Regions from separate parts of the Brenneria nigrifluens DSM 30175 genome, predicted to be linked through region 2. Evidence: predicted binding sites of a transcription regulator. Region 2 holds the regulator's gene; each other region holds the start of a gene.
The links. Region 2 encodes LexA, which represses DNA repair genes until DNA is damaged. Its sites were predicted from a motif close to TNCTGTATGTACATACAGNA; they were not measured.
Positions count from the first base shown of each region.

Region 1 (7,580 bases), 2.3 Mb from region 2:
GATTGTTCAAAAACAATGGAGGCGGAGAAAGGAAGCTGTTGGTCAAGTTCTAACTCGGATATCAGGAACGCCTGCATAATCATCATGCCTTTGGCATGCAGATTTCCGCCAAGTTCAGCTTTGCGCTCAACATCGGTGAATTCGCCGTCACCGGGATGGACCACACAACTGATGCGGGTCGGTTCGCCAAACGTCAGCGGATAACCAGGATATTCCAGTACGGAAAGCCCGTTGACCTGCCCGATAACATACCCATCCGTTTCAATCAGGATTTGGCCCAGTTCAATTTCATCCTGCATACGTTCTCGCAGATAACCTTCGCGCCAGCGGCGGGCCGTTACCGCGTCGATAAGTGTCTGAGCATTGATTTCCTGACTTTGCGTATATAGCGCGGCGTGCTTAAGCTGGTGGGTCAGCCATAGCGGGCATAATGGCAGGCAGCCCTGATCGCCGCTGTAACGCACGGCCAGCTTAAAGAATTCAGGCCATGCATCGGCAGTCAGCAAAGGCAGATTATTTTCCATACACAGTGAGTTGATATAAGCGCACCAACGCGCCATATCGTCGCTTTCAATCAGCTGTAGCTGTGTTTCAAATTCACCGTATACGGACACCCCGCCTAATTCCGGCTCCATGTCATGGATATCACCTAAGCTTTCCCGATCGCCGAGAATGATTAAGCGAATATCCATCGGCATTGGCGGAATATCGACAGGCAGCGGTTTGCGCTCATCCGGGGAAAGCCAGCGATATACCCCTTCGACAATAATTTGTTTCAGGCGTAACCACATTAACGGCTGTGCCAGTAATGCCCTGGCGGAAAGGATCAGCGTGCCGCCGTTTGCCTGATGGATCAACCCTGGATGGAGGGTGACCTCATCGCGAAAATAACGCACACATCCAAATAATTGCTCTGCTTCAACCCATTCCTGACTGCAACAGGTGCTCTGTGAGGCAAAATTGTCGCTAGCCTGGGTTGCCGGCCGTATCTGAATATCACCGCCTTCTATGATGTATTTACTACCGTACAACGAGTCGGATTCAGGTCGGATGGCTTTCACGGCACGTTCAATCAGCGCTATGTATTCGTTATTCTCCTGTGCCTTCAGCAGCATAAAGCGCGCAGGCGCGCGCGGGTGGCAAAAAAGCATCAAACTGTCGGCCAAACGCGGTTGGATAGCGGAAAATTCAGCAGAAGTAAGCTGTGCGGCCTGATTGAATAACGTTTGATAAGGCGTATGGTTGGGCAGTAAATGCTGCCATGCGAGTTGGTTACTGGTCAAAGTGTCAAATGTAATCGTCTGAAGGAAAAGCGTGATTATACAAGAATAATGCGGGCTGCACATGTGGAGCGTCATATGATAAAAAATGATCGGACTCAATTAGCCTTATTTGGGTAAAAAACAGCCTTAAAAATAGCGGCAAGGGTAGTGAAAGCCGGAAAAAAACTGCTATGCTAAGGTCAACGTTACACGGTCACTGAAGACATAAATATGAAATATCAACAATTAGAAAATCTTGAGTGCGGTTGGAAGTGGAAATATCTGGTGAAGAAGTACCGGGAAGGTGAGCAGATTACCCGTTTCCTGGAGCTTAGCGCTGCTGAGGAGTCGGTGAGTTTACTGCTGAAACTGGAAAATCAGCCGGTTAAGGTATTGGAATGGATCGAACAGTGTATGAATCCAGCACTGGAAAACCGCATGAAGCAAACTATTCGTGCGCGGCGTAAACGTCATTTTGATGCGGAGCATCAGCATACCCGTAAGAAATCGATCGATTTGGAGTATCTTGTCTGGCAACGTCTGGCGGGACTGGCGCAAAGGCGGGGAAGCACGCTATCGGACACCATTGTGCAACTGATTGAGGACGCCGAGCATAAAGAGAAATACGCCAGCCAGATGTCGCTGTTGAAACAGGATCTCAAGGCGATTCTGAATAAAGAAAAAAGCGACTAGTTAAATACGGTTATTTGTTTATAAATAAAAAAACCTCGCCGAAGCGAGGTTTTTTTTCAGCGATAACAATTAAGCCTGAGGCTGAGTTACCACGTCTTTGATGCCTTTAACTTCGATTTCTACACGGCGATCCGGTGCCAGGCAGTCGATCAGCGCAGCGCGTGGTGTCACGTTGTCGCAGGTAGAACCGGTAACCGGGTTTGCTTCACCGTGGCCGCGAGCGGAGATTTTGTCTGCCGGGATACCTTTGGAAACCAGGTAATCGACAACGCTTTGTGCGCGTTTTTCAGACAGCGCCTGGTTGTACTGGTCGGAACCAATACGGTCGGTGAAGCCCAGAACGACAACAGAGCCGTCTTTCGGATCCAGAGAACTCAACTGAGAGTACAGTTGATCCAGTGATTGCTGGCCTTCCGCTTTCAGCGTGGATTTGTTGAAGTTGAACAGTACGTCAGACTTCAGGGTGAAACGCTTGGTTTCAACCACCGGCGCCGGAGCCGGTGCCGGAGCCGGAGCTACGTAGTTGTCATCTTGACCGAAGCGGTAAGAAACACCAACGCTCAACAGGCCATTGTCAGGACGACCGCCAACGGTAGCTGCGTCGCCGATGTTGTTAACCCATTGGTATTCCAGACGAGTTGCCCAGTTTTTGTCGATGGCATATTCCAAACCAGCGGCAGCCAGCGGAGATACGCCGGTGTCGTTGTTGCTGTGACCGAGGTCATCACTGCTATCGACACGCCAAATAAAACCACCCAGACGGGTATAAACGTCCAGATCGGTGGCGACCGGATAGCTCAGTTTAGCTGACAGTTGAACGCCTTGCGCTCTATAGTCGCCGTGGTAAGTGCCGGTATATTTCATACGGCCCAGCCAGTCATAACCCAGTTCAAAGCCTAAATATTGATTGGCTTGGTAACCGAGGAACGCACCAGCACCCAGTTGACTTTCATCCGGGTTGTTGCTTACTCGATAACCATTGCCATACAGAGAGGTATCGTGGTACTGGGACCAGCCCAGTTTACCACCGGTATACCAGGTATTATCTTTAGGTGCGGCTTGAGCTACGGTAGCGAAGCCCGCCAGTGCCACTGCAATTGCGATAGCTGTTTTTTTCATTTTACGCCTCATTATCATCCAAATCGGCAATTAACGCGGGTGGTTAATAGACCTTTGGTTAAAATCCTTTAACAGGAGACCTTGCTCTTATTTATTACTCACTGCCAAGTAGATTGGCATTATAAAAGAGCAACTCCAGCGTGTTAAAGTCTACAACGTGATGAGAAACTTACAAGTATGATGTGATGAGCATCATAGAAAAATTAACGCTTCATACACATTTACTAACAAATAGTAGATGATTTTGACAGATATGACCGGTTTTATTTTTGAATGGAAATATCAGAACCCCCCGGAATGCCAGCGTTGCCGGGTAATATTCTAATTTTACGCCAAACCGGATGAGAATATTCTTAATTTACTTAATGATACAATGTTGAGTGAATTTTCAGGCTGGGAAGCAGTCTATAGGGGCCAAAATTCGTGTTTTCCGGACGCATGATAAAGCCATAAGAGTTTCCTGACAGGGCTGCCTGGCGCAATCTTACCTTCTCTTTTTCCGTCAGATCGTCGGGTAGCCAGCACAGCACCGCACTATAATTTCCCGTCAGCAAAGCTTTTTCCATGGCATCAACCGTCAATAGGGGGTTGATATGATTTAGCTGAACGATTTTATCCAGCGGCAGCCCAGACTGCTGTAACCAGGGGCGGCTAAGCTTCTGTTGGGGAGACAGCCAAAGCAGCCAGCGTGATTGTGCACCCAACTGTTGCAAGAGCGGCAGCAGTATATAGGTGACTATGGGTTGATCGGCGTTGTAAACAATTTCGCTGATCATTCCACCGCCAGACAAAGAAGACGCCGTAGCTGATTGGTTAGCGGAAAATGGCGACGACTGATCGTTGTAAGAATTGAGTGACTGAGTACGCATAATGAGATCCACCCATAGTGTTGCTGTATGCATATACAGTATCTTTTGTGTGGGTGAAAATCAACCTGATTTTTTCAAAGCGCTTCGCATATTCAGCATGCAACGCTCAACAGACCCATTTTATGTTTGAAGCTGCCTTTGCCCTGTGATTAATTACATGTTCCTGTAATTGATAGTCCAATCTGACAGGGACAGATTATTTCAATACTAAGGATTACGGTAATGAAACAGTTAAGCGAAAAAAGGATTTTACAGTCTAAATGTCATTTTGCGTCTTTGGGGGAGATCACCTCGCGCTCCCAATTTGGCGGTTACAGCATCGCAGCAAATAAAATTATTTTTGGGGTGGTGTCGGGGGGCGAGCTCTATCTACGCGCCAGCAAGAACGATGAGAAGCATTTTCGCGATCGCAATATGCCCCATCTGGTTTATACCAAGCGCGGAATGCCATTTCCATTGAATTATTATCTTGTCGATGAGTCCCTATGGGAAAACCATGCGCAGTTGTTGCACTTTGCCGGTATGTCCCTGGCGGGCGCGCAATATGATAAAGCGGCCCAGAACCGATGCGGGCGCTTGAAGGATTTACCCAATCTCAATCACGATCTTGAACGTCTGCTATGGAAGGCGGGCATAAAGAACATCGATGAGCTACAGCAATATGGCGCTAAAACCAGCTATCTGAAATTGCGGGAAGTCAGAGCCAATCTGAGCGTCAATATATTGCTGGCGCTTGCCGGTGCGATATGTGGTACGCATCAGGCGGCATTGCCGAAAGGCATCCGCAAAGAGCTGCTGGAATGGTACGAGCGTCATGCGTCATCCTCGCCTAAAGGGCACGATCGTTGAGGCACAGCGCTTATTCGTTGACTTTTTTTACTGCTTAATCATCTCATTTTTCAATTGAGTAAGTTTGGGTAAGAGTTCAATGAGTAGGCCAATCTGCTGAATAACCAATAGCGCTTTGCTGTCTGGTTCCGGCGACAGGGATTGGATGCGGTCGGTTATAGCATTCAATTCCTGGTTTATACGCGGGTTTTCCATCTCCTGATGATGCAACGCATCGTCAACGTAACCAACGGTATCATCAAGTAATTTAAGAATTTCCGCCGACGAAATTTTTTCTCGATGCGCGCCTAACGTGGAGATATAACTTAGCAAGGTGTGATTAAGGCACATTAAGCGAAAAGCACTGTCCATTTTTTGTTTGATGAGATGCGGTTCCGACGACATGTTGGAAACCACGGACGCTAATTCCGCATCGCAGTTGTGAGCATCCCGGCGGGCAATGCGGTATGCCAGACTATTATCTTTACCCTGGCGGTATTGCGCCATAACCGCGGCAAGATATCGGCAATTGGCATCCAGCGTTTTATTGATAACGGCAGGTAGCCCGCGAAAGCGCCAGTCCGGCCAGATAAAGCTTACCGCCGCCCAGGCGATGGCGCACCCGAGCAGGGTATCGATAACGCGCGGCGCCGCAACCTCAAAACCTTCACCCAGCAGATTGAAACACAGCAGTACCAATAGCGTAATAAACATGGTGGCATGGGCATACTGTACGTGGCGAAAAGCAAAAAACAGCACGCCGCTAATTACGATGAGCGTCAGCTGCCCTTCAAGGGAGGGAACGAAGTATAAAATAGGCAGGCCGAGCAAAATGCCGGTCAGCGTACCGATGATTCTCAGGGCCAGCCGCCGTCGCGTTGCATTATAGTTGGGCTGACAAACAAACAGGCTCGTCAGCAGGATCCAATACCCATGCTGCATGCCGGTAATCTGAATAAAGGCATAGCCGCTGCAAAGCAACACCGACATGCGTACCGCATGGCGAAACAGCGCCGATTGCGGCGTCAGATGGCGACCGAACCTCAGACGAATATCGCTCCAACCGGTAATCTTGTCATCCGCCAGCGTATTTTCCGGATTGTTTTCCTGTTCGATGGTTTGTTCCGATTCAATGGTCGCCAACTGCGCGTCGATGGCCCGCAAATTATTCAGTAGGTACTGTAACGCTTTGATTTGCGAAGCATCGGAACCCTGGCTTGCCGCAATACGCGCCAGCGCTGATTCAAGATAGACGAATGCACGTTCAATACGGCTATCATGCTGATATTTATTATGAAATAAAATTGACTGCGCCAGTTGCTGGCAGGCGCGGGCCTGCATTGAGAGCAAGCGCTGAAAACGAAACAGTACGTCGCTGTAGCGGAATTTTTCCCGCAGGTGCGGGTAATTGACATGTGAGGAGCTGGCTCGTTCATGAATGTCCTGCGCGACGAAGTAGTAGTGCAGCGTGCGACGGGTGCTTCGCTGGCCGCGATCGCCCCGCAGGCGCGTCAGCAATGACGCTTTGGTCTGGTTCAGGGTCGCCACCACCTGGCTGTTGATCATGGTGACTTCAATCAGCGGTTCGTCCGACTCTTCTTCAGCATCGGGATCGAACAGATTGGCTTTGGCGTCGAGATAGCGCGCAAGCTGCTGATAACACTGCGCCAGGTTCTCCTGTAGCGGGCGGATCGGGAAGATCAGGTGTCCGAACAAGGTGAGCAGGTTGTACCATAATGCGCCTATCAGCAGCATGACGGGCTGTTGATACCAGGTGTCGTAAAGCGAAATTCCCAGCATGGTATATACCGCGATCAGCAGAGCGCCGAAGGCGATGGTGGCATAACGTTGTCCCAAGGCGCCGAGCAGGATAAAACCCCAGGTGGAGAGCGCAAGGCCGATGCCGAATAACCAGGGATAGGGGAATAGCAGCTCTATCGAAACAGAGGCGATAAAGAAGCAGAGCAGGGTAATAAACAGGTTGCGCAGGCGCCCGGTCAGGCTATCGTCGAGATCGGCCAGCGCGGCGGCAACCACGCCCAGCGTTAGCGGGATTGTCGCCGTCGGCTGATCGATCCACCAGGGAACGGCCGACGCGCCGGCAAGCGAGATAAATATACGGATGTTATACAGCCAGCCGCTGTTATAGATATAGCGGCGGATCCCGGGCGTGAATGCGAGCAACGATATATCCTCAGGCTCAGTTAACGATAGTGGCGACGGGCGTTTTCTTCTCTGGCGGCCTGGGCCATCTCAACCGATACCACGCGGCGACCGACCGGCCACAGCGCGATGGCGGCGATTTTAAAGTTGGCGATGCCAACCGGAATGCCGATGATGGTGATACATTGCGCAATGCCCGTAACGATATGCGACAGGCATAGCCACCAGCCAAAGAAAATAAACCAGAAGATGTTTAGCACGGCGCCGCCGGTATTTAAAATAACATTCTTGCCATCCGGGCGTAGTTCGTCAACGTGAACGGCCTCGTTGCCATAGGGCAGCAACGACAGCTTGGTGATCTCCCAGCATGAGCGCGTCAGCGGCAGCGTGAAGATCAGCAGGACGCTGACCGCCGTAGCGAGAAGCCAGGATAAGGTGGTGAAAAAACCTCCCAGCACGAAATTAAGGATATTCAATACGGTGCGCATAGGTACTCCTGTATTCCCGGAACGACCAAACTCTATGATGATAAACGAATTATTACATTAACTGGCAAGATATCCTACCCTGTTTTTAGGGCTGGAGACTAAATGCGGATAGCGGGTAAACTAGGGCGATGGACGATAAAAATCTCACAATATTCATG
Region 1 covers NZ_CP034036.1:1,760,767-1,768,346, forward strand. Annotated here, with positions in the region: gene EH206_RS08110 (AAA family ATPase) at 1-1,283, opposite strand, end outside; gene matP (macrodomain Ter protein MatP) at 1,494-1,955, shown strand; gene ompA (porin OmpA) at 2,025-3,074, opposite strand; gene sulA (SOS-induced cell division inhibitor SulA) at 3,437-3,943, opposite strand; gene EH206_RS08130 (TfoX/Sxy family DNA transformation protein) at 4,166-4,792, shown strand; gene yccS (YccS family putative transporter) at 4,820-6,955, opposite strand; gene EH206_RS08140 (YccF domain-containing protein) at 6,976-7,422, opposite strand.
Region 1: the regulator LexA is predicted to act here: its motif matches at 3,965-3,984, upstream of sulA (SOS-induced cell division inhibitor SulA).

Region 2 (7,580 bases):
CCAATTTCGCCGAAGGCGTCAACCAGATCATGTTCCTGAAAAACCTGACCATCGCTGGCGGCTACCTATTACTGGCCGTTACGGGGCCCGGCGCCTACAGCATTGACCGCATCCTGAATAAAAAATGGTAACACCGGGAGTTTTCCCCTGTACTATTAGTCATTAAAAAGGGCGGCGGCATCAACCGTCGTCGTTCTGCATGGTTTAATCAACGGGAGGATTTATGGGACAACTGGTTGACGGCGTATGGCACGATACCTGGTATGAAACCAAATCTACCAGCGGTCATTTTAAACGTTCGGAGTCACATTTCCGGAACTGGGTTACCCCTGACGGCGAACCGGGAATCACCGGCGACGGCGGCTTTCAGGCCGAGTCAGGTCGCTATCATCTGTATGTTTCCCTTGCCTGCCCCTGGGCGCACCGCACCCTGTTAATGCGCCGGTTGAAAGGACTGGAAAACCATATTACCGTTTCCGTCGTTCATCCGTTAATGCTCGACCACGGCTGGACATTCGATACCGATTTCCAGGACACCACCGGGGATGCGCTGTATCAGCATGAGTTTCTCTATCAGCTCTATCTGCACGCCGACCCCGGCTACAGCGGACGCGTTACCGTTCCGGTACTATGGGACACCGAACGGCATACGATAGTCAGTAACGAGTCGGCCGATATTATCCGCATGTTCAATAGCGCCTTTGACAACATCGGAGCCAAGCCGGGAGATTACTATGCGCCGGCGCTGCGCGCCCAGATTGATGAACTGAACGGCTGGATCTACGATCAGGTTAACAACGGCGTATATAAAGCCGGTTTCGCCACCAGCCAGCCCGCCTATGACTCCGCCGTCAACGCCCTGTTCGCCGCGTTATCCCGGCTGGAATCGATTCTCGGACGCCAGCGTTACCTGACCGGCGATCGCCTGACCGAAGCGGACTTGCGCCTGTGGACGACGCTGATACGCTTTGACCCGGCTTATCACACCCATTTTAAGTGCGATAAATACCGCTTAAGCGATTATCCGCAGTTGTACGGTTTTTTACGCGATATCTACCAGTTGACCGGCGTGGCGGATACCGTCAATCTGGCGCATATTCGCCACCACTACTATCGCAGCCACCGCACCATCAATCCGCACGGCGTGATATCCGTCGGGCCGGTTCAGGATCTGGATAGCCCCCACGGGCGGGATAGGCAGTTTGCTCCGGCAATAAGCGAGTAACCGGCTGACAAAGTCGCCCGTAAGCCTGAGATACCCGGATCCCTCGCCACGCTCTCCCCAATAACAAGCTTTTCCCATGGCTTAAGGCGCGAGCTATCGCGCCTTTTCTGTATCAGGCGCGGAAAAACTCAGGACTGATGCAGCAGCTTGGGGATTTCGCGTAAAAACCAGGACTTCGCCTCGCCCATACTGTCGCGCCGCCAGGCCATAATAATCTGGCTTTCCAGCGAGTACTCGGGGCCGACGACGCGCAGGCGGCCTTCGGCGATATCCTGCGCCACCATCGGATAAGGCATGGTCGCCACCCCCAGCCCGGCCAGCAAGGCGCGGCGTTTATCATCAAGCGAGCTGAGGGTCAGACGCTGCTGCTTGTCCAGCAGTTGCACGGTCAATACCGGGCGCTCGCGGGCGGTGTCCGCCACGGCAATCCCGCGGTATTTCACCCTGGTCACCTCGGAAAGCGGCTCCGGCTCCTGATGTATCGGATGGTCGGGGCTGGCGACATAAACGTTTTTCATGGTATACAGCTTGCGGGTGTTCACTTCGGAAGAGGCGCGAAAATGCATATCCGGCGCAATAACGATATCCGCCCGCCCCTGCTCCAGGCGCTCCCAGGCGCCGGCCAATACCTCCGTCAAAAGTGAAACCTGGGTGTTGGCCTTCTGCGACAATTTATCCAGCAGCGGAAAGAGTTTGGTGGTCGGGATCAGCGCCTCGACGACGATGGTCAGATGGGTTTCCCAGCCGCGGGCCAGCGCTTCGGCATCGGTGGTAAGCTTATCGGCGGCTTCCAGCAGGATGCGCCCGCGTTCCAGCAGCATACGACCCACATTGGTGAATTTTGTGCGATGTCCGGAGCGATCGAATAACACCACATCCAGCTCTTCTTCCAGCTTTTGCATGGTATAGCTCAGGGCTGAAGGTACGCGCCCCAGCTCATCCGCCGCGGCGGCAAAACTTCCCCGACGGTCAATCGCATCCATGACTCTCAAGGCTTCCAATGTCAATGCTCGTTCTTTGGACATGTTGGCACTCATTCAGTAATTTTGAACATACCCACCAGATTAACTAGCTAACAATCGAGCGTCCACACAATTACTATCTGTTTAAGAAATAATTATCCGGGCTTACCACCATGATCATAAAAAGATCGGCAGAACAGTGCGGTCAAGCCGACTATGGCTGGTTGCAGGCGCGCTATACTTTCTCTTTCGGCCATTACTTCGACCCGCAACTGCTGGGTTATGCATCGCTGAGGGTGCTGAATCAGGAAGTGCTGGCGCCGGGCGCTTCGTTCCAGCCGCGCACTTACCCGCGCGTCGACATCCTGAATATCATTCTGCAGGGCGAGGCGGAGTACCGCGATAGCCGCGGCCATCATATCCACGCCCAAACAGGGGATGTGCTGCTGCTGGCGACGCAACCCAACGCCAGCTACAGCGAACACAATATCAGCGCGAACCAACCACTGACGCGTATGCAGCTGTGGCTGGATGCCTGCCCGACGCGGGAAAACAGCCCGCAGCAACGGTTGACGCTGCATAAAACCGGACTCAGTTTACTGGCCTCGCCGGAGGGGGAGCAAAACAGTCTGCAACTGCGTCAGCAGGTGTGGATCCATCATCTGGCGCTACAGGGAAATGAGCGACAGACCATTAAACTGAATGGCAATCAGGCTTATTTCCAGTTGTTGCACGGCTCGGCGGCGGTTAGCGGTAACAGGCATGATGGCGACAGGCTAAGCTGTGGCGATGGCGCGTTTATCCGCCAGGAAAGCGGGCTGACCATTCAGGCTGAGACGCCGCTGCGCGCTTTGCTGATTGATTTGGTGGTTTAAGTTTTCGCTATCCATCTTTACCGGCTGGTGAACGTCACCGGTTCTGCCTTTTCTTGCAGCCGTGGTAAGATATCGGCTTGGTTCCTTTATACGTCAGGGTGATATGGCAATGGATTCAACCAATCAGGACAAACTACTTGCCCAGGCTGAACAGATTTGTCAGCACCGCGGCGTACGTTTGACGCCACAGCGGTTGGAAGTGTTACGCCTGATGGCGCAGCAGTCCGCAGCGATCAGCGCATACGATCTGCTCGATCTGCTGCGCCTATCCGAACCGCAAGCCAAACCCCCGACGGTTTACCGCGCATTGGATTTTCTGCTGGAGCAGGGATTTATTCATCGGGTGGAGTCAAACAACAGCTATGTGCTTTGCCACCACATCGAAAATCACAACCATACTTCAGCGCTGTTTATCTGCGATCGCTGTGGCCTGGTCACCGAACGCCAGACAAAAGGCGTAGAAGACAGACTGCGTCAGTTGGCACAACAGGCAGGATTCACCTTGCGCCATAGTATTATTGAAGCACATGGATTATGTGAGGACTGTCAGGAAGTGGCATCCTGTAAACAGCCCAAATATTGCGATCACGACCACACGATTCCCATCAAAAAACGATAGCCCTCACGATCGCTCGTAAGGGCTGGCCGGGGTATCCCCTGGTAAGACGAACCTGAGTTACCAGTGGTATTTGTGACGACTTTCCCAGTCATTTACTTCTTTCTCTGCTTTTTCTTGCTCGTAACCATAGCGTTCCTGGATTTTACCAACCAGTTGATCACGTTTGCCTTCAATGACCGTTATGTCATCATCAGTCAATTTCCCCCACTGTTCTTTTGCTTTACCTTTAAACTGCTTCCAGTTTCCGCCAGCTTGGTCTTTATTCATAATATATATCTCCAATCTTGGGTTCAGATCGGCATACGCTAACCGGCTGCCTATGCCTCTTGTCGTCAGTTCCGGATCAATCATTTCAGTAAGCGCCATCATAAACTTCCTGTAAGTTTTCAATTGTTCACGATGACCCATCAACCAATATCGACAAATGTGCTTACCTTAATAGAAATTATAGACAATAATTTCGCATTATGTTTTTAAAGCGGAGTTTGACACCGAGTAATTAACTTTTTACAGCAAAACAATTAAAAAACATAAGGGAAACAGAGGATAGCTGTATTGCTATAGTTAACTGCCTGAATGTAACTAAATATACGGTGATGAGCGTGCTCAATAAGAGCGGGAGGGCAGAAGGCGCCGATATACAGACAACTCACTGAAATACAGATGATAAGGGAAATATTTAAATGACATCGCCCCGAAACCGAGGCGGTAGCTGAGAAATATCAGAACAAACAGTGTTACCGGCTAGTCAAAGACGTGAAATCAGCTCCAGTCGCCGTTGCGAATAACGCCGACCGCCAGCCCTTCAATAGAGAAATTCTGTTGCCGCAGGTCGACGACAATAGGGGAAAACTCTTCGTTTTCAGCCAGAAGATGTACGATACTACCTTGTTTTTTCAAGCGTTTTACCGTGACCTCATCTTCAATTCGGGCCACCACCACCTGTCCGTTACGGACGTCCTGCGTTTTATGTACCGCCAGCAAATCACCATCCATAATACCGATATCTTTCATCGACATTCCACTCACGCGCAGCAGGAAGTCGGCGCTTGGTTTGAACATGGACGGGTCAACCTGATAGTGACACTCGATATGCTGCTGAGCCAGCAGCGGCTCACCCGCCGCAACGCGGCCAATCAACGGAATGCCGGCCTCTTCTTCCATCAGCAGGCGAATACCGCGCGACGCGCCGGATACCATTTCAATGACGCCTTTGCGCGCCAATGCCTTTAAATGCTCCTCGGCGGCATTTGGTGACCGAAATCCCAGCTGCTGGGCAATTTCCGCGCGTGTCGGCGGCATACCGGTCTGTGCAAGATGATCGCGGATCAGGTCATAAACCTGCTGCTGTCTGGCTGTTAATGCTTTCATTCCGCCCCCTGGTTGTTTATACAGTCTTGCTGTGAGTATATACAGGTAATCAATAATTGGGAACCGAAGATATGAGTAAACCACGGTTTTTTATTAATTTATGCAATCCCTTATGCAAAATTCTGCCAAAGGATGCTGCCCCACACCACCGCAGCCAACAGAATGGCGACCAGCACCGCGGCCGAGCCCATGTCCTTTGCCCGGCCGGATAGCTCATGATGCTCAAGGCCGATACGATCGACCACCGCTTCAATCGCGCTGTTAGCCAGCTCAAATAGCACGATCAATACCACCGAGCCGATAAGCAGCAGTTTTTCAACCAGGGTAACCGGCAGCAGACAGGCGACGATCGCCCCGACAATCGTCAGCCAGGTTTCCTGACGGAACGCCGCCTCATGTCGCCATGCCTGCTTCAATCCCTGCAGGGAATAGCCGGTTGCCTTGATTATCCGGGTCATCCCCGTTGCCTTATTCATTCCTTCTCCAATTATTTATCAGCGATCGGTCGCATTTTAACGCGCAACCGTTGTCTCATCACAACAGATCTCCAGCGCAGTTTCTGGTATCCTTGCGACGCATTGCTAACAAGAGGCTTCAAGTTGTTATGTCAGGTTGGCGTAAAATTTACTATAACTTACTGAATTTCCCACTCAAACTATTAGTGAAAAGTAAGGTCATACCCACAGATCCCGTGGCTGAACTGAGGTTGGATCCCTCGCGCCCGGTTCTCTATGTATTGCCTTACAATTCGCAGGCGGATTTACTGACGCTCAGGGCAAAATGTCAGGCGCTAGGTCTGCCGGATCCGCTACAACCGGTGGATATCGGCGGCGTGCGGCTGCCCAGTCATGTTTTCATTAATGACGGGCCGCGGGTTTTCCGCTACTACGTTCCGAAACAGAAATCGGTAAAACTGTTTCACGACTATCTGGATCTGCACCAGGGCAACCCTGAACTGGACGTGCAGATGGTGCCGGTATCCGTGATGTTCGGTCGCTCTCCCGGCCGCGAAGGGCAAAGTCCTGCTACGCCGCATTTGCGGCTGCTTAACGGTATCGAGAAATTTTTTGCCGTACTGTGGCTGGGGCGGGACAGCTTTGTCCGTTTCTCCAGTCCGGTATCGCTGCGCTATATGGCAACCGAGCACGGCACGGATAAAACCATTGCCCACAAGCTCGCCCGCGTCGCCCGCATGCACTTCTCACGCCTGCGTCTGGCCGCGGTGGGCCCGCGCCTTCCGGTGCGTCAGGAGCTGTTTAATAAACTGCTTAATTCCAAAGCGATCAAAAAAGCCATTGATGACGAGGCGCGCAGCAAGAAGCTCTCCCATGAGCGGGCGCAGCAAAACGCCATTGCCCTGATGGAAGAGATCGCCGCCGACTTTTCCTACGAAGCCGTGCGCTTATCGGATCGCGTATTAAGCTGGACCTGGAACCGCCTCTATCAAGGCATTAACGTCCATAACGCCGAACGCGTGCGTCAACTGGCGCAGGACGGGCATGAAATCGTTTATGTGCCCTGCCACCGCAGCCATATGGACTATCTGCTGCTTTCCTACGTGCTCTACCACCAGGGGCTGGTTCCGCCGCACATCGCCGCGGGGATCAATCTCAATTTCTGGCCTGCCGGTCCGATCTTCCGCAAATTGGGAGCCTTCTTTATTCGCCGTACGTTCAAAGGCAATAAGCTGTACTCCACCATTTTCCGCGAATATCTGGGCGAGCTATTTGCCCGCGGCTACTCCGTCGAATATTTCGTCGAAGGCGGACGCTCACGCACCGGACGACTGCTGGAACCGAAAACCGGTACGCTGGCCATGACCATCCAGGCCATGCTGCGCGGCGGCACGCGCCCCATTACGCTGGTGCCCATCTATGTGGGCTACGAGCATGTTATGGAAGTCGGCACCTATGCGAAAGAGCTGCGCGGCGCGACGAAAGAGAAAGAAGGATTTATCCAGATGGTGCGCGGTCTGCGTAAGCTGCGTAACCTCGGACAGGGTTATGTGAACTTCGGCGATCCGCTGCCATTGACCGCCTATCTGAATCAGCACGTGCCGCAATGGCGCGAGGCCATCGACCCGATTGAAGCCCAGCGCCCAAGCTGGTTATCGCCGACGGTGCAGGATATCGCGATGGATATCATGGTGCGCATCAACAACGCCGCCGCCGCCAATGCCATGAACCTCTGTTCAACGGCGCTACTGGCTTCTCGCCAGCGCTCCCTTACCCGAGAGCAAATGCACGAACAGCTGGACTGCTATCTGCAACTGCTGCGCAACGTTCCTTACCATAAAGATATCACCGTCCCTAAAAAGACGCCGGATGAGTTGCTGGAACACGCGTTGAGTATGGATAAATTTGAAGTCGAAAAAGACAATATCGGCGACATCATTATTCTGCCGCGGGAACAGGCGGTGCTGATGACCTATTACCGCAATAATATTCAGCATCTGCTGATCCTGCCGTCGCTTATTGCCAGTATGGCGATCCACCATCGCCGCATTACCCTGGGCGAACTGATCCGCC
Region 2 covers NZ_CP034036.1:4,069,187-4,076,766, forward strand. Annotated here, with positions in the region: gene EH206_RS19110 (DoxX family protein) at 1-131, shown strand, start outside; gene EH206_RS19115 (glutathione S-transferase family protein) at 224-1,225, shown strand; gene EH206_RS19120 (LysR family transcriptional regulator) at 1,354-2,250, opposite strand; gene EH206_RS19125 (pirin family protein) at 2,361-3,062, shown strand; gene zur (zinc uptake transcriptional repressor Zur) at 3,172-3,681, shown strand; gene EH206_RS19135 (CsbD family protein) at 3,739-3,948, opposite strand; gene lexA (transcriptional repressor LexA) at 4,444-5,052, opposite strand; gene EH206_RS19145 (diacylglycerol kinase) at 5,163-5,528, opposite strand; gene plsB (glycerol-3-phosphate 1-O-acyltransferase PlsB) at 5,657-7,580, shown strand, end outside.

Region 3 (7,580 bases), 1.7 Mb from region 2:
GCACGGTAGGATCGGCATTTTCATTTATCGTCAGGGCCGCCGAGGTATGTTTGATAAAAATATGCAGCAGACCGACCTTGATTTGCCGCAGCGCTTTTACCTGCGCCAGCACTTCATCGGTAATCAGATGAAAGCCTCTGGCTTTCGGCGTCAGACGAATTTCATATTGTATCCACATAGCTACCTCAGCTTAGCGGTGAAGGTTACGCAGGTTGACGCGCCAACATCGGTTTCAGGAAACGCGCCGTATGCGACTGTTCGCAGTCGGCGACCGTTTCCGGCGTGCCGGATACCAGAATTTCCCCCCCGCCGCTGCCGCCCTCCGGCCCCAGGTCGACAATCCAGTCCGCGGTTTTAATCACATCCAGATTATGCTCGATGACCACGATGGTATTGCCCTGATCGCGCAGCTGATGCAGCACCGCCAGCAATTGCTGAATATCGGCGAAGTGCAGACCGGTGGTCGGTTCATCCAGGATATACAGCGTCTGCCCGGTGCCGCGTTTCGACAGCTCGCGCGCCAGCTTGACGCGCTGCGCCTCGCCGCCGGACAGGGTGGTGGCGGATTGCCCCAGACGGATATACGACAGGCCGACGTCAATCAGGGTTTGCAGCTTGCGCGCCAGCGCCGGGATGGCATCAAAGAACTCGCGGGCTTCTTCGATGGTCATATCCAGCACTTCATGGATGCCCTTGCCTTTGTACCTGATTTCCAGCGTTTCGCGGTTGTAACGTTTGCCTTTGCACTGGTCGCACGGCACGTAGATATCCGGCAGGAAATGCATTTCGACTTTGATGACCCCATCCCCCTGACAGGCTTCGCAACGCCCGCCGCGGACGTTAAAACTAAAGCGGCCGGGGTTATAGCCGCGGGTGCGCGATTCCGGCACGCCGGCGAACAGTTCGCGAATCGGGGTAAAAATACCGGTATAGGTCGCCGGATTGGAGCGCGGCGTACGACCGATCGGGCTTTGGTCGATGTCGATGACTTTATCGAAATGCTCCAGCCCCTGAATGTCGCGGTAGGCCGCCGGTTCGGCCAGCGTGGCGCCGTTAAGCTGACGCTGCGCCAGCGGGAATAAGGTGTCGTTAATCAGCGTGGATTTACCCGAGCCGGACACCCCGGTGATGCAGGTAAACAGCCCCACCGGCAGCGTCAGCGTCACGTCTTTCAGATTGTTGCCCTTCGCGCCGATCAACTTCAGCACTTTGGTCGGGTCGGCGGGCACGCGCCGTTGCGGCACCTCAATCTTGCGTTTTCCGCTGAGGAACTGGCCGGTGAGCGATTCAGGCACCGCCATAATCTGCTGCATCGTCCCTTCCGCGACTATCTCGCCGCCGTGCACGCCCGCGCCGGGGCCGATATCAATCACATGGTCGGCGGCGCGAATCGCGTCTTCGTCATGCTCAACCACAATCACGGTATTGCCCAGATTGCGCAGGTGAATCAGCGTTTCCAGCAGGCGTTCATTATCGCGCTGATGCAGGCCGATGGACGGTTCGTCCAGCACGTACATCACCCCGACCAGCCCGGCGCCGATCTGACTCGCCAGACGGATACGCTGCGCCTCACCGCCGGAGAGGGTTTCCGCCGAGCGCGACAGCGACAGGTAATTCAGCCCCACGTTGACCAGGAATTTCAGCCGATCGCCGATTTCCTTCAGCACTTTCTCGGCGATTTTGGCCCGCTGTCCGCTGAGCTGCATATTCTGAAAGAAGCTCATCGCATGGCCGATGCTCATATCGGAAATTTCCGGCAGCGTGGTCTGCTCAACGAACACATGGCGCGCCTCTTCGCGCAGACGCGTACCGCCGCAGCTGGCGCAAGGGCGATTGCTGATAAATTTCGCCAGTTCTTCGCGCACCGCGCTGGACTCCGTCTCTTTATAACGGCGCTCCATATTATGCAGCACCCCTTCAAACGGGTGACGGCGCACCGAGGTATCCCCCCGGTCATTGATATATTTAAACTCGACGTTTTCCTTGCCTGAACCGTACAGGATCAGCTTCTGGACTGATTCGCCCAGGCTGTCGAACGGCGCATCGACATCAAACTTGTAGTGCTCCGCCAGCGAGCGCAGCATCTGGAAATAATAGAAGTTACGCCGATCCCAGCCGCGGATCGCCCCGCCCGCCAGCGACAGCTCGGCGTTCTGAATTACCCGGGCCGGATCGAAAAACTGCTGTACCCCCAGGCCATCGCAGCTGGGGCAGGCGCCCGCCGGGTTATTGAATGAAAACATGCGCGGTTCCAGCTCATGCATGCTGTAACCGCACACCGGACAGGCGAAATTAGCAGAGAACAGCAGTTCGGGCGCCGTCGGGTCGTCCATATCGGCCGCCACCGCGCTGCCGCCGGACAATTCCAGCGCGGTTTCAAACGACTCCGCCAGGCGTTGCGCCAGATCGTCGCGCACTTTAAAGCGATCGACGACGACTTCGATGGTGTGCTTTTTCTGCAATTCCAGCTTCGGCGGATCGGACAGATCGCACACTTCGCCGTCGATACGCGCCCGGATGTAACCCTGCGTCGCCAGATTTTCCAGCGTTTTGCTGTGCTCGCCCTTGCGATCTTTCACCACCGGCGCCAGCAGCATCAGCCGCTTGCCCTCCGGCTGAGACAGCACGTTATCCACCATCTGACTGACGGTTTGCGCGTCCAGCGGAACGTCATGCTCCGGACAGCGCGGCTCGCCGACGCGGGCAAACAGCAGGCGCAGGTAATCGTGAATTTCGGTAATGGTGCCGACGGTGGAGCGCGGGTTATGGGAGGTCGATTTCTGCTCAATGGAAATGGCGGGCGACAACCCTTCGATATGATCGACGTCCGGTTTCTCCATCAGCGACAAAAACTGGCGCGCATAGGCGGAGAGAGATTCAACGTAACGTCGCTGCCCTTCGGCATATAACGTATCAAACGCCAGCGATGACTTGCCTGAACCCGATAATCCGGTGATGACTATCAGCTTGTCGCGAGGGATTATCAGGTTGATATTCTTGAGATTATGAGTACGGGCACCACGAACTTCAATCTTATCCATTCACACACTTCCCGGAATAAATACGGTTTTGCATTATCTCGCGGACGGAGACAACCGGTACGAAACATGCAATTATGGCACAAAAAAAACGCCAGGCGCGTTTTTAGCGTTGACGGAAACAGCCGATAAAGGCACCGAACCGGGATAGCCTACCACCAAAAAGGCTGAATGGATATCCAGTTGTTGGGGCATTTTTTATGCAACCGCTGCAATCAGCACTTTCATTGCTGAAGCTATTTCGCAGGTATGATAGAAATTCGTATCATGCTAAAATCGATGGTTTAGACTTAAGATAAATCAAGTGATTCATCAGGAGACACGAGCATGGCCAGCAGAGGCGTTAATAAAGTGATTCTTGTCGGAAATCTGGGGCAGGACCCGGAAGTTCGCTATATGCCGAATGGCGGTGCGGTTGCCAACATCACGCTGGCCACGTCGGAAAGCTGGCGTGACAAGCAAACCGGCGAGCAGAAAGAGAAAACCGAATGGCACCGCGTGGTGCTGTTCGGCAAACTGGCTGAAGTCGCGGGCGAATACCTGCGTAAAGGTTCTCAGGTTTATATCGAAGGTTCGCTGCAAACCCGTAAATGGACCGATCAGTCCGGCGTAGACAAATACACCACCGAAGTGGTGGTCAACATCGGCGGCACCATGCAAATGCTGGGCGGCCGTCAAGGCGGCGGCGCACCGGCCGGCGGCGGCGCGGGCGGGCAGCAATCCGGCGGCTGGGGCCAGCCGCAGCAGCCGCAGGGCGGCAATCAGTTCAGCGGCGGCGCCGCGCCAGCGCAGCAACCGCGCCCGGCGCAGAACAACGCCCCGGCGGCAGGCAACGAACCGCCGATGGACTTTGACGACGATATTCCGTTTTGATCCGGCATTAAAATATTTTTCGTCATATCAATAAAGCCCCGAAATTCGGGGCTTTATTAGTTTAATAAGCTTAAAAGCGACGCTACCCAGGTATCTTTTAGTACTGACGCCTGGATAGCGGCAATATCGACTTCGAGTTGGAAACATAACGTCGACGCCATCGCCGCCGGCATGAAATAGCCTGCTCTGGCCGCCCCGCGGGCAAGGAAATCCGCGGGGCGCGCCCTTATACGATCAAACGCGGCAAATTGATTTACCCTGACCGACGTAGTACCATGCGAAAATTCACCCTACCCCTCATAAGCAGTTGGTTTTCCTATGCCAATCATCCAGTCGGTGGAACGCGCTTTACGTATTCTGGACCTTTTTGACGAATATAATGTTGAAATCAAAATTACCGATATCAGCACGCAAATGGGTCTACATAAAAGTACCCTGCACTCCCTGCTGAAAACGTTGCAGGTAGCGGGTTATATCGATCAGAACCGTGAAAACGGCAAATATCGATTAGGGATGAAGCTGGTAGAACGCGGTAATCTGGTGGTGAACTCCATTGATATTCGCGAAAAGGCGCGCAGCTACCTGCTGGATTTGGCGTCGCAAACCGGCCAGACCACGCACCTTGCCATTCTGGACGGCAAAGAGGGGGTGTATATCGATAAAGTCGAAGGGAAACTGGCCGTGATTACCTTTTCGCGCATTGGCCGGCGTTTACCCGTTCACGCCACGGCGATTGGTAAGGTGCTGTTGGCGTTCAACCCGCAAAATGAGATCGACGCGCTGTTGCAGGACTATGAATTTACCCAGCGTACCCCCAATACCATCGTCGATCGGAAAACCTATCTGCAAGCGCTGGAATTCGTACGCCAGAATGGCTATGCGCTGGATAACCAGGAAAATGAACAGGGCGTGAGATGTATTTCGGTGCCTATCTGGAATCATGCCCGTCGCGCCATCGCGGCAATCAGTATGTCGACGCTGACCAATCGCGTTTCCGACGCGGAATTCAACGACTACATCGTGTTGCTGAAAGCCGCGTCCAAAGAGCTATCCCGACGCCTTGGCTACGAAGGTTGAAATTGCCGCTCCGACATGGCGGCAAGCCATACCAGAGCAAGCCCGTCAAATCACCATATTAAGCAGCAGGATAAAGGCCAGGCCAAAGACTGAGACCAGCGTCGACAATAGCGTCCAGGTCGCAAAGGTCTCTTTCATCGTCAATCCGAAATACTCTTTTATCATCCAGAAGCCCGCATCATTGACGTGAGAAGCGATTGCGCTGCCCGCCCCGGTGGCCAGCGTTACCAGCGCCAGATTGGCGTGACTTTGCGCCAGCGTCGGTATCACCAGCCCGGCGGTGGAAATGGCCGCGACGGTGGCGGAGCCGAGCGAAACGCGCAAAATAGCCGCCACGCCCCAGGCAAGCAGAATGGGGGAAGCCGAGGTGCCGGAAAACAGTTCGGCGACATAGCTACCCACGCCGCCATCGATCAGCACCTGCTTGAACGCGCCGCCGCCGCCGATAATCAGCAACATCATTCCGATACCGGCAGCAGCGGAGCTGCATGAAGACATCAGATCTTTCACCGCGATATCCCGGCTCAGCCCCATGGAATAGATGGCGAACAGCAAAGAGATAATCATGGCGACCGATGCGTCGCCCAGGAATTTGATAATGTCGGTAAACAGGCTATCGGGCACGCCGATTTGCTGCTGCACCATCGACACCAGCGTCGCAATCGACATCAATATGACCGGCAGCATGGCGGTAAATATGCTGATGCCGAATCCCGGGGTGTCTTCCAGTTGAAAGGTTTTCTGCATGCCGAGAGAATCAATATTCCCGACTTTGCTGAAGCCTTCCGGAACAATCAATTTCGCCACTTTATTGAATAGCGGACCGCAAATAACCACCGTCGGCGCACCGACGATAATGCCGTAAAATAATACCGTACCGATATCCGCGCCATATTCCCCCGCAATCATCGTCGGACCAGGATGCGGCGGCAGAAATCCGTGAGTAACCAGCAACGCGGAAATCATCGGAATGCCCAGGTGCAGAATGGAAACGTTTAATTGCCGTGACATGGTAAAGAGAATCGGGATCAGCAATACCAATCCCACTTCAAAAAACAACGCAATCCCGACAATAAACGAAGCAATCACCACGGCCCATTGAATATGGCGTTCGCCAAACCGATTAATCAGCGTCACCGCGATGCGGTGCGCGCCGCCGGCATCGGCGATTAACCGTCCCAGCATGGCGCCCACGCCGAAAATAAGCGCAATATGGCCTAATGTGCCTCCCAGCCCTTTCTCGATGGACTTGACTACGCCGTTGAGCGGGATGCCCAGCGCCAGCGCCACGCCAAAGGCGACGATAAGCAGGGAAACAAAGGTGTTTAATTTTAACTTCATGATTAAAATAAGCAGGAAAAAGATCCCGATACAGACAATAAATAATGGCATATCAGTAACTCCGGGTTTTTATATTATTAAAGGCAAGATAGATTTCTATTATTTATAGTTTTCCCTGACAATCAGACCTACTCATCCTGAAATAAAACTCATTTCTCACCACTATATCCGATTGATTTCAAGGCGCAGACAGGCAGCCAACATATCGGCAGTTTGCAATATGACAGACATCATATAAAACGCGTCGGCGATTAAATATAAAACCGACCCGACGGCATATTACCGCTTGCTTAATTAAACAAGACGGTAATACACGGCATCACGTTATTTCCAGTTGAATAATTATATTATTATCTTTGCGGCATTATTTATTTAATGCCTTCACTCCGGCTTGCAATACTTCAATAATTTTATCGATATCGTAGATACAGCCTTTCCAGGTTCCGCCGCTGGCTCCCTGTAGCGCCGCCCATAAACGGGTGTCATCGGGCAATTCAGGATGAGGACGCAAATCAGGATGGGCTTCACGCTTCGCCAGCACCTCGGCCGCTTCATCCGGCGTCAGCGGCTGTTGCTCACTGCCGATAAAATTAATCGATCCCGCCAGTTTCCGGCGATCGACGATAATTTCAATCATATCGCCGTCGCGCAGTTTGCCAATCGGCCCGCCGGCCAGGGCTTCAGGCCCGACGTGCCCGACGCAGGCTCCGGTTGACACCCCGGAAAAGCGGGCATCGGTAATCAGCGAGACATATTTGCCGTAAGGTAAATGTTTCAGCGCCGAGGTAACCTGATACGTCTCTTCCATCCCGGTTCCCGACGGCCCGCCGCCGATAATCACCATTATGTCGCCTTTGTGCACATCGCCCTGTTTAATCGCTTTAATCGCCAGTTCTTCCGAAACAAAGACGCTGGCTTTACCGGTATGCCGGTAAACCCCGCCCTCTCCCACCACCGAGTCGTCTATCGCCGTCGATTTAATCACCGATCCTTCAGGGGCGATATTGCCCACGGGAAAGGTAATGGTTGATGTCAGACCTCGGGCGCGCGCCTGCGCCGGACTCATCAGCACTTCATCCGGGTGAATACCGTCCAGCTGTTGCAAACGCTCGCGGAATATTTTCCGCCTCTGCGAGTTTTCCCACCATGCCAGGTTGTCGCCCAGGGTTTCGCCGGTCACGGTCAGCACGTCTTCATGCAGCAGCCCCAACGCGCGCAGGTGCAGCATCACTTCGGGCACGCCGCCCGCCA
Region 3 covers NZ_CP034036.1:841,858-849,437, reverse strand. Annotated here, with positions in the region: gene EH206_RS03825 (secondary thiamine-phosphate synthase enzyme YjbQ) at 1-178, opposite strand, end outside; gene uvrA (excinuclease ABC subunit UvrA) at 204-3,041, opposite strand; gene ssb1 (single-stranded DNA-binding protein SSB1) at 3,366-3,911, shown strand; gene EH206_RS03810 (IclR family transcriptional regulator) at 4,230-4,988, shown strand; gene EH206_RS03805 (gluconate:H+ symporter) at 5,034-6,380, opposite strand; gene EH206_RS03800 (YjhG/YagF family D-xylonate dehydratase) at 6,694-7,580, opposite strand, start outside.
Region 3: the regulator LexA is predicted to act here: its motif matches at 3,204-3,223, upstream of uvrA (excinuclease ABC subunit UvrA).

Region 4 (7,580 bases), 2.2 Mb from region 2:
CCGTAGCGGGCAATCGCGCCTGGAAAAAAATGAAGCGCAATCGCAGTTCGATCGCCGGGCTGATTATCATCGTCTTTTTCACCCTGCTGGCCGTTCTGGCGCCCGTGTTGCCGCTGGCCGATCCCTTTGCCACCAGTTGGAGCGCCATCCGCCAGGCGCCCTCCGCGGCGCACTGGCTCGGCACCGACGATATCGGCCGCGACGTGCTTTCCCGCATGGTGTGGGGCGCGCAGGCGTCGCTGATGGCCGGCGTTATCTCCGTTGCCATCGCCGTGCTGACCGGGGTGCCGTTCGGCCTGATTTCCGGCTATTTCGGTGGCTGGGTCGATCAGGTGATTTCGCGCATTACCGAGGCGTTTCTCGCCATGCCTTTTCTGATTATGGCGATAGCGCTGGCGGCGTTTCTCGGTCCGAGTCTCACCAACGCGATGATCGCCATCGGCCTCTCCGCCATGCCGATTTTCGTGCGGTTGACGCGTTCGCAGGTGCTGGCGGTGAAAAACGAGGACTATATCGAAGGCGCCCGTTCCATCGGTCTCGGTCACGGCGATATTCTGCTGCGCTATATCCTGCCGAACATTCTGCCGCCAATCATCGTCCAGTCGACGCTGACGGTGGCCACCGCCATCATCGCGGAAGCCAGTCTCTCCTTTCTCGGTCTGGGCCAACAGGCGCCGGCGCCCAGCTGGGGCTCCATGCTTAACGTCGCCAAGAACTTTCTGACGCAGGCGCCGTGGATGGCCTGGTGGCCGGGCGCGGCGATTTTCCTGGTGGTTATCGGTTTCAATCTGCTGGGCGATGGTCTGCGCGATGCGCTCGATCCGCGCGAAAATTAACATAAGGATATCATGATGAACGCTTTCACCACCCGCCCTGAAATTCTCGGCACATTCGGCGTCGTAACCTCCACCCACTGGATGGCCTCGGCCGTCGGCATGAGCATACTGGAAAAAGGCGGCAACGCGTTTGACGCCGCCGTGGCGACCGGTTTTGCCTTGCAGGTGTTCGAACCCCACCTGAATGGCCCCGGCGGCGATATGCCCGCCATTATCTATTCGCGCAAGAAAGATAAGGTGGAAGTCATCTGCGCGCAGGGCGCCGCGCCGGCCGGCGCGACCATCGAGCACTATCGCGCCGAAGGGCTGGATTTGATCCCCGGCGACGGCCTGCTCGCCACCGTGATCCCCGGCGCGTTTGACGGCTGGATGCTGATGCTGCGCGATTACGGCACCATGAGCGTGCGCGAAGTATTGGAACCGGCGATCCACTATCTGGAGAACGGCCATCCGCTGCTGCCGCGCGTCGCCGCGACCATCAACGATCTGGGCGAATTTTTCCGCCGGGAGTGGCCGACCTCCTATGAAACCTGGCTGCCGGGCGGCGTCGCGCCCGCGGCGCTGTCAAACTTCAAAAATCCGGCGCTGGCCGCTACCTGGAAACGTATTATCCGCGCAGCCGAAGCCAGACCCGGCCGCGAGGCGGGCATTGACGCCGCGCGGGATGCCTTTTACCGCGGCTTTGTCGCCGAGGCGATCGGCGAGTACCTGAAAACGGCGGAGGTGATGGACGCCAGCGGCACGCGCCACAAAGCCGTGCTGACCGCCGAGGATCTGGCGAACTGGCGCGCCACCGTCGAGGAGCCGGTCACCTATGACTATCACGGCTGGACTATCGCCAAGACCGGGCCGTGGGGGCAAGGACCGGTGCTGCTGCAAGCATTGGCGCTGCTCAAGGGCTTCGATATCGGCGCGATGGATCCGGGCGGGGTGGATTTCGTCCACACCGTGGTGGAGGCGATGAAACTGGCCTACGCCGATCGCGAAGTCTATTACGGCGATCCCGCCTTTTCGCCGGTGCCGCTCGCCACATTGCTTTCGGAGGATTATAACCGGGAACGCCGCCGACTGATTGGCGCGCAGGCGTCGCTGGAATTGCGCCCCGGCCGCTTACCCGGTTTTGAAGCGCAGCACGATCTCACCATGACGATGCTGGACGCCATGAGCGGCAGCGGCGCGGTCTACGAGCCGACCATGTCGCACCTCAGCGAAAAACGCGGCGACACGGTTCATATTGACGTTATCGACCGCGAGGGCAATATGGTTTCGGTCACGCCGTCCGGCGGCTGGCTGCAATCCTCCCCGATCATTCCGGGGCTTGGCTTCTGCCTCAACTCCCGCGCCCAGATGTTCTGGCTGAAACCCGGCCTGCCGACTTCGCTGGCGCCCGGAAAACGTCCGCGCACCACGTTGACGCCGTCGCTGGCGCTGTATCAGGGCAAGCCGACGCTGTCATTCGGCACGCCCGGCGGCGATCAGCAGGACCAGTGGCAGCTGTCGTTCTTTCTGCGCTACGCGCATTTCGGCATCAACCTGCAACAGGCCATCGATCTGCCGCTGTTCCATACCGCGCATTTTCCCGGTTCATTCTATCCGCGTACCCGCCAGCCGGGCAATGTGATGATCGAAAGCAGTATTGGCGAAGCCACGCTGGCGGCGCTGAAGGCGCGCGGCCATGACATTTCCACCGCCGCCCCCTGGACCATCGGGCGTTTGACCGCCGCGCGCCGCGATGCCGACGGCCTGCTGCACGCGGCCGCCACGCCGCGCCTGATGCAGGCATACGCGATTGGCCGCTGATGGATTAGCCGACACAGGACGCCTATCGGACCAGCGGGTTTCCGCCGGTTCGATGCGCCGCCGACAGACGCCTGATAGTGAGGAAAAAGATGACCAGCAATGAGATAAAGCCAGCGCCGGAAACCGTGCTTGCGGTTCGCAATCTCACCGCCGCTTTCCGGGTGGACGGAGAATGGAAATCGGTTGTGCGCGATATTTCCTTCGAGGTAAAGGCCGGCGAGACGGTGGCCGTGGTCGGCGAAAGCGGGTCCGGCAAAAGCGTCACCTCGCTTGCCATTATGCGCCTGCTCGATCCTCGCTCAAGCCGCATTGCAGGCCAGATTATCCTCAACGGCAGAGATATCCTCTCCTTGTCGGAAAAGGAGATGCGCGCCGTGCGCGGCAACGAGGCGTCGATGATCTTTCAGGAGCCGATGACGTCGCTAAACCCGGTTTTCACCATCGGCAGGCAGATTTCAGAGGTACTGCGGCGCCATAAAGGCATGGGCAAAAGCGAAGCGCGGGCGGAAACCATCCGGCTGCTGGAAAAGGTGCGAATCCCCAACGCGCAGAGCCGTTTCGACGAGTACCCCCATCAGTTCTCCGGCGGCATGCGCCAGCGCGTTATGATCGCCATGGCGCTGGCCTCACGGCCCAAACTGCTGATTGCCGATGAGCCGACCACCGCGCTGGATGTGACGATTCAGGGCCAGATACTGGATCTTATCAAACAGTTGCAGCAAGAGGAGGGCATGGCCGTGCTGTTTATCACTCATGATATGGGCGTGGTGGCGGAAATCGCCGACCGCACCATCGTGATGTTTCGCGGCGATCGGGTGGAGAGCGGCGCAACCGGCGATATCTTTCATCATGGGAAACACCCTTACACCCGGGCGTTGCTGGCCGCGGTTCCCAAACTGGGTTCCATGACGGGGCGGGCATGGCCGCTGCGCTTCCCGCATATCGATATGGCAAGCGGAGCCATCACCGCCGCCAGAGATGTGCCGGATACGGTGGCCGGCGGCCAGACGCCGGTGCTATCGGTAAAGAACCTGGTAACGCGCTTTGATGTTCGCGCCGGTCTGCTGGGCCGCACCAGCGGCGCGGTACACGCGGTGGAGAACATCTCGTTCGATCTGTTTCAGGGAGAAACGCTGTCGCTGGTGGGCGAGTCTGGCTGCGGAAAATCCACCACAGGGCGTTCAATCACCCGGCTAATCGAACCGCGCAGCGGTGAAGTCACGCTTGATGGTTACGACGTGCTGAATCTCGATATGATCGGCCTGCGCGCCATGCGCCGCAGTGTGCAGATGATTTTCCAGGATCCGTTCTCCAGCCTCAATCCCCGCATGACGATAGGCGCCGCCGTCGCCGAACCGATAATCAAGCACCGGCTGGCGGCCCACGGCGAGGCGCGGCGACGGGCCGCCGACCTGCTGGAACGGGTGGGATTATCGCCGGCGATGATGGACCGTTATCCCCACGAGTTTTCCGGCGGCCAGCGCCAGCGCGTGGCGATTGCCCGCGCGCTGGCGCTCAAACCGAAGGTTATCATCGCCGATGAGAGCGTTTCCGCGCTCGATGTGTCGATTAAAGCGCAGATATGCAACCTGCTGCTCGATCTGCAAGAGCAGTTCAAGATTGCGTTTCTGTTCATTTCCCATGATATGGCGGTGGTGGAGCGCGTCAGTCACCGGGTGGCGGTGATGTGCCTGGGGGAAATCGTCGAGATCGGCCCGCGCGCGGCGATTTTCGCCAACCCGCGCCATCCCTATACCCAAAAGCTGATTGCCGCCGTACCGGTTCCGGATCCCTCGCGGCGCGGTTTTCGCCGCAACGCCGCCATCGATGAATTGCGCAGTCCCGTACGGTCGCTCGGTTATATTCATCCGCAACGGACTTATACCGAGGTCGGCCCCGGACACCTGGTGATGGAGAATTTCGCCTCTGGATGAAAACGAATTTTGCTCCATGTGTCTGGTATGCAGTCAGCGCTAATGGCGTTGATAACGGCATCTGATTGCGCTCAGGATTTGCCGATAAAAATGTGATACAGATCACTAAAAAGGGCGCTTGAAATTTTTTCCGCCGTCACCATGTTGTCTGGTAGACAAGCGATGCTTGCCTTATAGGTTGAACTTTTGAATGTCTGGTAACGTATATTCAGGAGGTTAATTATGGCGCTAAGAACCTTGTCGTTATTCCCTGACGTCTCCAATACGCTTTTTTCCGATCGCTTTAACCGCATTGACCGGCTATTCAGTCAGCTAACCGGGGATGCGCCTTTATCAACAACGCCGTCATATGATATCCGCCGTCTGGATGACAGCCGCTATGGCATCACGCTGAGCGTTCCCGGCTGGAAAGAAGACGAGCTGGATATAAAAACGGCGGGCGGACAGCTGATCGTTTCGGGTAAACGCGAAGAGGAAAATAATGCTGAAGAGGAAAACTGGCTGCATCGGGGGATTAGGCGTACGGATTTCAGCATCAGCTATTCCTTGCCTGAGCATGTGAAAGTGCAAGGGGCGGCTCTGGAAAACGGTCTGCTGACCATTGAGCTCTACCAGGAAATTCCGGAAAGCGAAAAACCGCAAAAGATCGCCATAGACAATCGCAGCAAGGCCATTGAACATCAGGCTTAATGGCCCGCTGACATCACATCGCGACAGGGCGCCTTTGCCGCGTCCTGTCGTTTTTTTTCAGTGGCTGAAAATCTTGCCGTCTAATCCGCCGTCATCCATTCATCGGCATCGTTAAACATCTCTTCGACCAGACGGTTCAGGATGGCTTTATCCGATTTGCTGGCGTCGGTATTAATCCCGTTCGCCTGCATGGCTTTCGCCGTGACCGCCGCGTCGGGGAATACGCGCCGCACGCGCTTTTCCAGCTCGCTCTCAATCAGGGCGTGGGCATTATTCAGCCCGGCAACATTGCGTTTATCGTATACAAGTTCAACAAACATGAAATACCTCATTATCAACTGTTTGGATATACAGTAATGGGGCGAGGCGGTTTTGAAAAGAGGATCGAGACAAAATAATCGCGACGCTATTTCCTGGCGCATTTTTTATCGTACCAATTGCATTACCGGCAGGCTTATTTATACTGTATAAAAAAACAGTATAGGTGTGTCATGTTATTGATAAGTGCGATTGAGAATCCTGACGAACTGAGTTTGCCATTGTTTAATGACCTCATCCCCGCGGGTTTTCCAAGCCCGGCGCAGGATTATGTCGAACAGCGTATTGACTTAAACAAGGTATGCGTGCGCCATCCCAGCGCGACATATTTTCTGCGTGTGAGCGGGGAGTCGATGGTCGAGGGACATATCAGCGATGGCGACCTGCTGGTCGTTGACAGCTCGCTTGAGGCCAGACATGGGGATATCGTGATTGCGGCGGTGGACGGCGAATTCACCGTGAAGCGGTTACAAACCGCGCCGCGCCTAGCGCTGATGCCGATGAACCCCGCCTATCGGCCCATTTATATCCACTCGGCTGATAGCCTGGATATCTTTGGGGTGGTCACCTACGTCATACATGCGACACGTTAATGTACGCGCTGGTTGATGTGAATGCGTTTTATGCGAGTTGCGAGACGATCTTCCGCCCCGACTTGCGCGGCCGGCCGGTCGTTGTGCTCAGCAACAACGATGGCTGCGTGATCGCCCGATCGGCGGAGGCCAAAAAACTGGGCATCAAAATGGCGATGCCTTTTTTCCATATCCGCGACCTGGTCAAGCGTTATGGCGTCGCTGTTTTTTCTTCAAATTATGCGCTCTATGCGGATATGTCCTGCCGCGTGATGACCATCCTGGAAGAGATGGCCCCCGCGGTTGAGGTGTACAGTATTGATGAGGCATTTTTAGATTTAACGGGGGTCGGCAACTGTGTGGATTTGACGCAGTTCGGCCACCACGTACGGGAGCGTGTTTTGCGGGAGGCTCATTTGATCGTCGGGATTGGGATCGCGCCGACGAAAACCCTGGCGAAACTGGCGAATTTCGCCGCCAAACAGTGGAGTAAAACGGATGGGGTGGTCGACCTCTCAAACGTCGATCGCCAGCGGAAACTTTTAAGCCTGATCCCCGTCGAGGAAGTCTGGGGCGTGGGGCGCCGTCTGTCGCGTAAACTGAGAAGCTCGGGCATAGACAGCGCATTGCAACTCTCCCAGTGCAGTTCGTCATATATTCGCAAATCTTTCAATGTGGTATTGGAACGCACCGTTCGCGAACTGCGCGGGGAGTCCTGCCTGGACGTTGAGGCGCTGGCGGCGCAAAAACAGCAGATCATCAGTTCCCGCTCATTCAGCTCGCGGGTCACTCACTATGATGATATGAGGCAGGCGGTTTGTTTATATGCCGAGAGAGCGGCTGAGAAACTACGGCGGGAGCGACAATATTGCAAACAGGTTTCCGTATTTATCCGAACCAGCCCGCATGCCGGGAACGAGACGTTCTATAGCAACCAGTCAATGGGCGTATTATCGATACCTTCCAACGACACGCGCGATATTGTCCGAGTGGCCGTTGAATCTTTGCAGCGAATATGGCAACCGAATTGCCGCTATATAAAAGCGGGAGTGATGCTCAACGATTTCTACAGCCGTGGAATCGCGCAGCTCAACCTGTTTGATAGCCATCAACCTCATCCGCACAGTGAAGCATTAATGTCGGCGATTGATAAAATAAACCATAGCGGTAACGGAAAGATCTGGTTCGCCGGGCAGGGCGTTTGCCAGTCGTGGGCAATGAAAAGAGAAATGCTCTCCCCGGCATACACCACCCGGCTATCTGATATCCCTACGGTAAAAATGTGATTATGTAAAGGGTGTGTGACGCCTGATCACTTCCTGTCGAGTCCAACTCAAAACCTGGAATTTTTGCTGATATTTCATGCCAATAGCTTCCATATTCGGTAGTATGAACACACCCTTTGTCGCATCGCCGTGCAGGGTAAAATG
Region 4 covers NZ_CP034036.1:1,413,080-1,420,659, forward strand. Annotated here, with positions in the region: gene EH206_RS06475 (ABC transporter permease) at 1-836, shown strand, start outside; gene EH206_RS06480 (gamma-glutamyltransferase family protein) at 849-2,636, shown strand; gene EH206_RS06485 (ABC transporter ATP-binding protein) at 2,726-4,570, shown strand; gene EH206_RS06490 (Hsp20 family protein) at 4,793-5,260, shown strand; gene EH206_RS06495 (DinI-like family protein) at 5,341-5,580, opposite strand; gene umuD (translesion error-prone DNA polymerase V autoproteolytic subunit) at 5,752-6,171, shown strand; gene umuC (translesion error-prone DNA polymerase V subunit UmuC) at 6,171-7,436, shown strand.
Region 4: the regulator LexA is predicted to act here: its motif matches at 5,597-5,616, upstream of umuD (translesion error-prone DNA polymerase V autoproteolytic subunit).